DNA from 2 places in the Mesorhizobium sp. M0768 genome. Region 1 is predicted to be linked to the other one. Evidence: predicted binding sites of a transcription regulator. Region 1 holds the regulator's gene; the other holds the start of a gene.
What was found. The regulator LexA, encoded in region 1, represses DNA repair genes until DNA is damaged. The targets are predictions, from matches to a motif close to TGTTCNNNNTGTGTTCNG.
Positions count from the first base shown of each region.

Region 1 (4,663 bases):
CGCTCCTCGCGACCCTTTGTGCCGTCGTCTCGCGGTCATGGCCCAGGACGCGCCTGTGCTTCATGGTGGCACTGCTCTGCGCGCTTGGCGTACTTGCCGCCAAGTTCGAAACATGGCGTGTCGGAACGCATATGCTCGGCTCCGAAATCTCGACGCGGCTGACGGGTCGCGTCGTATCGTACGAGCCCATGGCGAGCGGCCGCATCAGGCTGACAATCGATGTGATCTCAACCGCCAGGCCGACACTGCGCTACATGCCGGAACGGGTCCGCGTTTCGGCGATGAAGATACCGGCTGAGCTGACCGCCGGTTCCGAGATCACCGGCTATGTGCGGCTGCTGCCGCCGACCGGCCCGGTGCGGCCCGACAGCTATGATTTCTCCTTCGACAGCTATTTCGCCGGTATCGGCGGCAGCGGCTTTTTTCTCGGCAATCCGAAAATCGTGTCGTCGGACAGCATGCCGCTTGCCGCGCAGCTTTCTTCCGCGATCGAAGACGCGCGCGAATCCATCGCCGACCATATCCGCAGCCGCATCGGCGGTGCCGAGGGCGAGATTGCTGCTGCGCTGATCGTCGGCGTGCGCGCCGGCATTCCCGAGGAGATCAACGAAGCGATGCGGCGCACCGGCATCTACCACATCATCTCCATCTCGGGGCTGCATATGGCGTTGGTCGCCGGCACCATCATGGCGCTGCTGCGGGGTGCCTTTGCGCTGTTTCCCGATTTCTCATCGCGACGGCCGGTCAAGAAATATGCCGCGGCCGCCGCGCTTTTTTCGATTGCGGCCTACCTCGTCTTTTCCGGCATAGTCGTGGCGGCCGAACGCAGCTTCATCATGCTGGCGGTGATGCTTATCGCCGTGCTGTTCGACCGGGCCGCGCTCACCATGCGCAACCTGGCGATCTCGGCCATCGCGGTCATCCTGGTATCGCCGCACGAGGTGGTCGGTCCGAGTTTCCAGATGTCCTTCGCCGCGACGGCGGCCCTTGTCGGCGCCTATGCAGGCTGGTCCGATTACCGCGCCGGCAGGGCCACCACGCCGCCGCCGCGGCGGTCGCCGCTACGCTTTGCCACGCGAAAGGTCCTGCTGGGCATGTGCGGTCTGGCGATGACCTCAATCATTGCAGGGAGCGCCACAGCGCTTTTCGCCATATGGCATTTCCAGCGCGTGGCGCCGCTCAGCCTGTTCGCCAATCTGGCCATCATGCCCATCGTCTCATTGGTCGTCATGCCCTTCGCCGTTCTCAGCGCGCTGGCGATGCCGTTCGGTGCGGATGGCCCTTTCCTCTATGTCATGGGCAAGGGGCTGACGGCGATGATCGCCCTGTCCGGGTGGATCTCGGAGCGCTCGCCCATCGATGCGGTCGGGCTGATTTCGCTGAGATCCGTCCTTCTGGTGACGATCGCCCTCGTCATTGCCAGCATGGCGACGACGTGGTTGCGGCTGGCGGCACTTCCTTTTGCGCTCGCCGGCTTGCTGACGACAACGCAGACACGCATACCCGACGTATTGGTCTCGGAGGACGCACGGCTGGTCGCGCTGCCGATCGGCAGCGGTGAACTCGCGGTCAACCGGGCACGCCCGAATGAGTTCACCATCGACAACTGGAAACGCGCGCTCACATCAGAGGCTATCGTCGCGCCGGAAACACCTGGAAAGAACGACCCGCAATTCGATATTGCCGATCCGGCCGACCTACCGCCGGGCATGCCGTTCATTTGCACGGACGGCCTCTGCCTTGCCAGGCATCCATCCGGCGCGATCATCGCGCAAGCCAAGGACCGCGATACTGCGCGGCCAGCCTGCGCCTTTGCCAGCTTGGTCGTCATCGACGACGCCACCGCCCATAACCCCTGCTACTACGACCGGCTGGTCCTCGTCGTCACCAAACGGCAACTGGCGCGCGCGGGAAGTGCCGCCGTCTATTTCGATCCACAAGCGGCAACACGCGCCGAGATCCGCTTCGCCGTCGAAAAATCATACCGGCCCTGGCACGTGCAGCGGAAATTTTCACGCGCGGCACGGGGCCTGCCGCCATACCGCAGGGCCGACAAAGCCGGCGCCAAGGGCGGAGCTCAGTAGCGGCGGATCAGTCCGACGAGCTTGCCCTGCACCTTGACCCTGTCTGGTCCGAAGATGCGCGTCTCGTAGGCCGGATTGGCGGCTTCCAGGGCGATCGAGGCGCCCTTGCGGCGGAACCGCTTCAGCGTCGCTTCCTCCTCGTCGACCAGTGCCACCACGATCTCACCGGGGCTCGCCGTATCGGCATTGCGGATGATCACCGTGTCGCCGTCGAAAATGCCGGCCTCGATCATCGAATCACCTTTGACCTCGAGCGCATAATGCTCGCCGCCCATGATCATATCCGGCGGCACCGAAATCGAATGCGTCTGGTGCTGGATGGCGTCGATCGGCACACCGGCAGCGATGCGGCCCATCACCGGGATCGAAACGGCGGCGACGACATCGTCGTCATTTCCGGCTGCGGGCACGCGCGACGATGTCGGCTTGCCTTGCCGAGGGGCGCCTTGCCCAAGACTACCCTGGATGACACTCGGCGAGAACTTGCGTGCCGCATTGAGGCCGGGGGCGATCGAGTCAGGCAGGCGTAGCACCTCCAGCGCACGGGCCCGGTTGGGCAAACGGCGAATGAAGCCGCGCTCCTCCAGCGCCGTAATCAGCCGGTGGATTCCGGATTTGGAAGCCAGGTCGAGCGCTTCCTTCATCTCGTCGAATGAAGGCGGGATACCGCTTTCCTTCAACCTTTCGTGGATGAACATAAGCAGTTCGTGTTGTTTGCGTGTCAGCATAGCGACCCCCAACAGAATCAGAAAAACAAACCCAGAACAAACACTATCTGTTCCAGTTGTGTTCCGCAACTGTTTAAAGTTTAATGAATGCGTTAAGGCTCGGGAAACAAACGACGTCCCCTACCGGCGTACCGCATTTTCACCGCCGCGAGCCTCATCGCCTTGATTCTGCTTTCGTTTGCGCCCTTCTGGCCTCCTAGAAGGCAGCACTGGCATCGGCCGTCGGTCGGCAAAAGGCACGGAATTGAACCCGTATCGACTGTGCGGTTTGGTCGATGCACCGTGAACGAAACGAACTCAAAACGCCAACCTCGGGTTAAGTCCCAGTTTCCACCGCCTGGTCAGGCTGCTTCTCGCCGGTGGAGCCTTGCTGCGCGCAACCAGGTAATGGAAGAACAGTCGATGCGTGTCCGGCGTTGCGTTGGATCTTGGGGGAGCAGACAAATCATGACAGGAATTCCCGATCTCGTGGCCATAAAGGCGATGGATGCCGCGGATCCGCTGCGCGCGATGCGCGACCGCTTTGTGTTGCCGCAAGGAGTGATCTATCTCGACGGCAATTCGCTAGGAGCTGCTTCACGTGCCGCTTTCGATGAACTGCACAAGGCCGCGACCGAAGAATGGTCGCATGATCTCATCCGCGCATGGAACACGGCCGGCTGGTTCAACATGCCGCTTGAACTTGGCGACCAGCTCGGGCGCCTGATCGGTGCCGCGGCCGGCCAGACGGTGGTCTGCGACACGACATCGGTCAACATCTACAAGCTGCTGCACGCCGCCATGGCCATGCGACCGGAGCGGCAGGTCATCGTCGCCGAGGACGATAGTTTTCCGACGGACCTCTACATGGCCGAGGGTGTGGTTTCGACGCGAAAAGATACGCTGCTGCGCCTCTCGGGGGTCGACGCGCCGACCATCGAAGAGCTGATCGACGAACGCACCGCCGTGGTGCTGGTCAACCACGTCAACTATAAGTCGGGCGAACTGCGCGACATGCCGGCGCTGACGCGCAGGGCTCAGGAAGCCGGGGCGATGATCGTCTGGGATCTCTGCCACACCGCCGGCGCGATGCCAGTCGAGCTCGACAAGGCAAACGCCGATTTTGCCGTTGGCTGCACCTACAAATATCTGAATGGCGGCCCGGGCGCGCCTGCCTTCATCTATGCGGCTGAGCGGCATCTTTCCTACATCCAGCAGCCGCTCACCGGCTGGTGGGGCCATGCACGGCCCTTCGCCTTCGAGCCAGGCTATGCGGCCGGCACCGGCATCCGCCGGTTTCTGTGCGGCACGCAGCCGGTCTTGTCGATGCGCACGCTGAAGGGCGCGCTCGACATCTGGAACGATGTCGACATGACGGCGGTGCGCAAGAAGAGCATCGCGCTGGCGGATCTGTTCATCGAGCTTGTCGAGGCAAAGTGCGGCACTTACGGGCTCACGCTCGAAAGCACGCGCGATGGGGAAAAACGCGGCAGCCAGATTTCATTCATGCATGAGCATGGCTACCAAGTCATGCGCGCGCTGATCGAACGTGGCGTGATCGGCGATTTTCGCGCGCCATCGACCATGCGCTTCGGCTTCACCCCGCTCTATATCGGCTATGCCGATGTCTGGCAGGCCGTCAAAGTGCTTGAGGACATCCTGCACACCAGTGCGTGGAAGGATGCGCGCTTCGCCATCAAAGCAGCTGTCACTTGAGATTGATGCGAGAGCTGGAACCGTGAGGCTGGCGACGACGCGCCGCGCGATGCTTACGGCTACGTTGCAAGGCCATATGCCAAGGAGGGCGCAGGGTGTTCGAACGTCACATTGCCGATTGGGACAACGCCTATGCCAACGGCGCCAACATAGCCG
Region 1 covers NZ_JAMYPD010000001.1:37,602-42,264, reverse strand. The annotation lists gene NKI08_RS00200 (ComEC/Rec2 family competence protein) at 1-2,084, shown strand, start outside; gene lexA (transcriptional repressor LexA) at 2,078-2,812, opposite strand; gene kynU (kynureninase) at 3,260-4,507, shown strand; gene NKI08_RS00185 (hormone-sensitive lipase) at 4,603-4,663, shown strand, end outside.

Region 2 (4,663 bases), on a different contig from region 1:
CCAGCGCGGCGAGGGCTGCGAGGCGCCGTAAAGGCCCTGGCGATAGAGCCAGTAACGGCGGCCGTCGGCATCCTCGATGCGGAAATAATCCCGGGTCGGGGCATCTTCTCGTCCCGCCGCCCCTCGCCACCATTCCGGCGCGATGCGCTCCGGCCCTTCGGCGCGCGCGACCCGGTAGAGCGCGCGCCGCCAGCGGAAGTTCAAAGGCGGGCCTTCCGGCATTTCGGTGGCCGGCACCTCGATCGGCTCGGGCGAACGGAAAAGCCGGATCGGCCGTTCCGGCTGGAAGACGGTCATGGGAGCGTCCTTCGCCTTGTCCGGCTGCTTCGGCGGCGAGCTTCTCTGCGGCGCCTCCGTGAAGGGAAGGGTGGCGACGGCGCGCTCCGGCAAATGGCTCTCGACGGCGACCGGCTTCAAGACCGCGCCTTCGCCGAGCCGGGCGCGAATGCGGTCGGCAAAAAGCGCGATATCGGCACCGTCGTCGCTCGTCTCGCCGGCAAGGTCGGCCTGCTGCATGTCGAAGGCGGCGGCGGTCAGCACCGAAAGGCGCACGAGATCGAAGCCATAGCCGGCGTCGATATCCTGTTCGAGCGCGGCAAGCCTTTCGTGGAACAATTTCTGGATCAGCCGCGGCTCGCGCAGAGGCCGCGAGGTGCCGACGGCGATGCGGCTGACGCCGCCATCGACACGGAAAAGCAGCAGCGCCAGCCGCCTTGCGCCTTCGCCGCGACGCTCGAGGTCGCTCTTCAAGGTGGTCGCCAGCATGCCGGTCAGCCGCTCGATGTCCTCGGTCAGCATGATCGGCTCGGCAAGGTGACGCTCGACCGAAAGCGGTGCCACCGGCAGGCGCGGCGACACGGCCTCCTCGAGGCGGCCAAGCGCCTGGTCGAGGCGCAAGAGCAGCGATGCGCCGAAGCGGCGGGCCAGCGGCGCGCGCGGTGCCGCCATGACGGCGCCCGCCGTGCGCAGGCCGACGCTTTCGAGGCTGGCGCGTACCTCCGGGTCGATGCGCAGCGCCGCCAGCGGCAAGGGCGCGAGAAGCGCTTCCTCCTCACCATCGGGCACGATGCGGTCGCCAGCAAACCGCGCCGCCGCCCAGGCAGCACCAGGCGTGGCGGCAAGCCCGGCGCGGACATCGAAGCCCTGATGGAAAAAACGCGACAGGATATCGTCCAGCATCGAGCGTTCGCCGCCGAAAAGATGGGTGCAGCCGGTGACGTCGAGATAGAGGCCGTCGGTCCCGTCAAGCGCCACCAGCGGGGTATAGCGGTCGCACCAGTCGGCGAGGCCTTCGAGCAGGCGCCGGTCGGCCTCCGGATCGGCCTCCACGATGTCGATCGAGGGATGCATGGCGCGTGCGTCGGCTATGCCCATGCCGCGCTTCAGATTAAGCGCCTCGGCCCGCTCGTCGAGGGCGGCGATGCGCTGGGCGTTCCGGTCGCGGTGACTGATCACCAGCGGCAGGTGATCCGACGGCCGGGAACGCCAGGACCGCCCCAGACGCTGCCGCAGGATCCTCTCGGCGGCGAGATGCGGAAACCACAGGGATAGGATTCTTTGGCCGTTCTGGGGTCCATTCCTGAGACCTTCCTTGCTCGCCCCGTCTTTCTTCGAATATGCGTTCATCGGGGTTCCACTCCAGTGTGAATTTTCCGGACAAGGCCGTGCGGCTCTTGCCGATAGCGACGGTGAAGGCGGGTCGGCCGATCGAGCCGGCGAGCGGCCCGGCAAGCGTCTTACGCGTTGCCGCCGGTGCCGCCGACAGGATGAGGCGGACGGGCGCTGCCGTCGGTTCGGGCTCGCCCGCCTGGCGCAGCAGGAACAGCGGCCGGCCCGCACTCTGCGCGCGGGCGTGCAGCCGCCGCGTCGCGGTGAGGTCAAGCCGCTGCGGGCTGCCGCGGATTTCGAGGATGACGGCGGCCAGCGCCGTCATCCGGGCAGCCTCCTCGGCGATCCACAGCGCATCGAGCAGCCTTGGCGCCTCGGAAAACAGCAATTGCTCCGGCTCGATGCCGAAGAAGGCGTGAAGCCCCCTGGCATAGGGAAAGCCGGCCTCGCGGAAAACCTCTGATGTGCCGATCCACAGCACCGGCAATCGCGGCCCCTGGCTTAGGATCAGGCTGACGAGCGACAAGGCAAAACCGGCAACGGCCCCGGCATCGCGGGTCGCGGCGCCATGAAACTCGCTCACCGCCGCCCTCGGCAGGCCGCCGCTCAGCGCAGCATCGAGGCGCTCGGCGCCGGTGCGCAAAAACGCATCGGGCGGCGCCACGGCAAGGCCGCGCCGGACAATGGTCAGATTCCGAGCGGGTGTCGGATGCCGAGAGGGTGTCAGACTCTGACGAGGGACATCCGCGTCAAACGACGAACTGGCCGGCGCCTCCAGGCGCTCGGGCAAGGTCCCTTCGATCTTCGCGATCTGGCGGCGCAGGGCAAAAACAGTCTCCCGCGCCACGGCGCTTGTCGCCATGACGGTCAGCTTCCACTCACAATTGTTCCTGTTATGTTCTCTAGGATTCCAGAGGTCGCCCGAAGAGTCAAGCGGAGTCATGGGGAATTTATTCCTGTAGTGGGGGCATGGCACGGGCACTCCAGCCCGACCATTTGCCGAGTCCGGCCTGAAAGCCTATATGCCGGGATCAAAGGACAAAGCATGGCTCGCATCTACCAAACACGCATCTGGCACGACCAGCTTTCGCCAACGATGGAGGAAATCGAGCTCCTGGCGCTGGAGGCCTATGCCCATCTGCCGGAGGACTTTCGCAAGTTGACCGGCGAGATCGTCATTCAGATCGCCGAATTCCCGACCGACGAGATCATGGACGACCTTTCGCTGGAAACGCCCTTCGACCTGCTCGGCCTGTTCGAGGGGCGCGGCATCGCCGAGCGCTGGAATCCGCAGACCGGCGAGGGGCCGAACCGCATCACCCTCTATCGTCGCGCCATCCTCGACTACTGGGCCGAGAACGAGGAAACGCTGGGCGACATCGTCACCCATGTGCTGATCCACGAGATCGGCCACCATTTCGGCCTGTCGGACGACGATATGGAGAAGATCGAAGAGGCAGCAGAGTGAGCGACCCCGCTCCTCGTCATCCTGGGGCGGAGCAAGGAGCGAAGCGACGCGGCGCAGACCCCAGGATCCATGCCGTGATAGTGATGCAGTGCGCCGGCGGTGCAGAACCGAACGCTCATCATCCCGTTCTGGGTAACGGGGCTATCCCGATCGGTGGTAGATCACACTAATCCTGATCCGCCGTGCCCTTCGGCAGAGGTAACGGCATGGATCCTAGGGTACTCCGCGACGTCGCTTCGCGACTGCTACGCCCTAGGATGACGAAGGACGAGCGCTTCAGCGAACCTCCCTACCAATCGCTGAGCTTGGTGTCGGGGCCGTATTCCTGGCCCTCGATGTCCTTCACCACGGCCTGGCCGCAGCGCATGGTCTTGGCTTCCTGGTCATAGGCATAGGTCGGCGAGCCGAACAGGTGCCAGCCCTTGTTCAACGCCGCCGTCACCTTGTGGCAGAAGCTGGAATCGTCCGGACCGGACAGAAAACGGTAGAGTTTCATTCTTCAATCCTGTCGTCAGTTGCGTTAGTCATGCGCGAACAGCGGCGGCCTTCGCCAGCAGTTTTTCGGCCTGCGCCAGATGCAGCCGCTCGACCATCTTGCCGTTCAGCGCAACTACCGCCCTACCGGTATTTTGGGCGAGCGCGAAGGCATCCTTGACCGCGCGCGCTTCGGCTATTGCTTCGGGCGACGGTGCAAAGGCGCGGTTCGCGGCTTCGATCTGAGCCGGATGGATCAGCGACTTGCCGTCAAAACCCATGGCGGCCGCTTCCGTGCACTCGCGCGCAAACCCGTCCATATCGCGAAAATCATTGAAGACGCCATCGAGCAGGTCGAGGCCGCCGGCGCGCGCGGCGAGCACCATCTGCATCAGCCATGGAACGAGATAACGCCGGTCGGGCGTGGCGAGAATGCCGGTGTCCTTGACCAGGTCGTTCGTTCCGGCAACGAAACAAACCAGGCGAGAGCCCGGATCGCGGCCGAGCTCGGCAATCGGCCCGATGTTGAGCAGCGCCTTGGGCGTCTCGATCATCGCCCATAGCTTGACTTCGTCGGCGATAAAATTGTCGTCGAGCACGTCGCCGGCCTCGAGAATGTCGCGCGGCGTGTCGACCTTGGGCAGCAGGATGGCGTCGGGCGAGCATTTTGCCGCGGCCAGCAGGTCGGCGCCGCCCCACTCGCTCGACAGCGCATTGATGCGCACGACCATCTCGCAGCGCCGGTTGGAATGGCCGGCGAAAATCGCCACCAGCTTTTCGCGCGCGGAAGGCTTGTCGGCCGGGGCGACGGCGTCCTCGAGATCGATGACGACGGTATCGCAGGCCAGCGATTGGATCTTGGCCAGCGCCTTGTCGTTCGAAGCCGGGATGTAAAGCACCGAGCGGCGCGGGCGGTAGCTTTCGGTGGTCATCTCCGATCTATGCCGTCTGCAGCCGGCCGAGGCAAGCCGTGCATAAAAACTGCACGCAACTTCGGAAAATCTCCTCGTCTCCGCCCCGCTTGCCACCCGACCGGATGCGACAAGGGCGGCATGCAAGAGCAAACGAACTCTCGTTGGTCCCTGCCGTACCGGCTTCGCCGCGAAAGCTGGT
Region 2 covers NZ_JAMYPD010000009.1:129,132-133,794, reverse strand. The annotation lists gene NKI08_RS14790 (DUF6504 family protein) at 1-1,455, opposite strand, end outside; gene NKI08_RS14785 (ImuA family protein) at 1,388-2,470, opposite strand; gene NKI08_RS14780 (metallopeptidase family protein) at 2,654-3,076, shown strand; gene NKI08_RS14775 (DUF1737 domain-containing protein) at 3,366-3,572, opposite strand; gene NKI08_RS14770 (HpcH/HpaI aldolase/citrate lyase family protein) at 3,601-4,482, opposite strand.
Region 2: a site for LexA is predicted at 2,494-2,511, ahead of NKI08_RS14785 (ImuA family protein). Genes of this name have one in related genera too.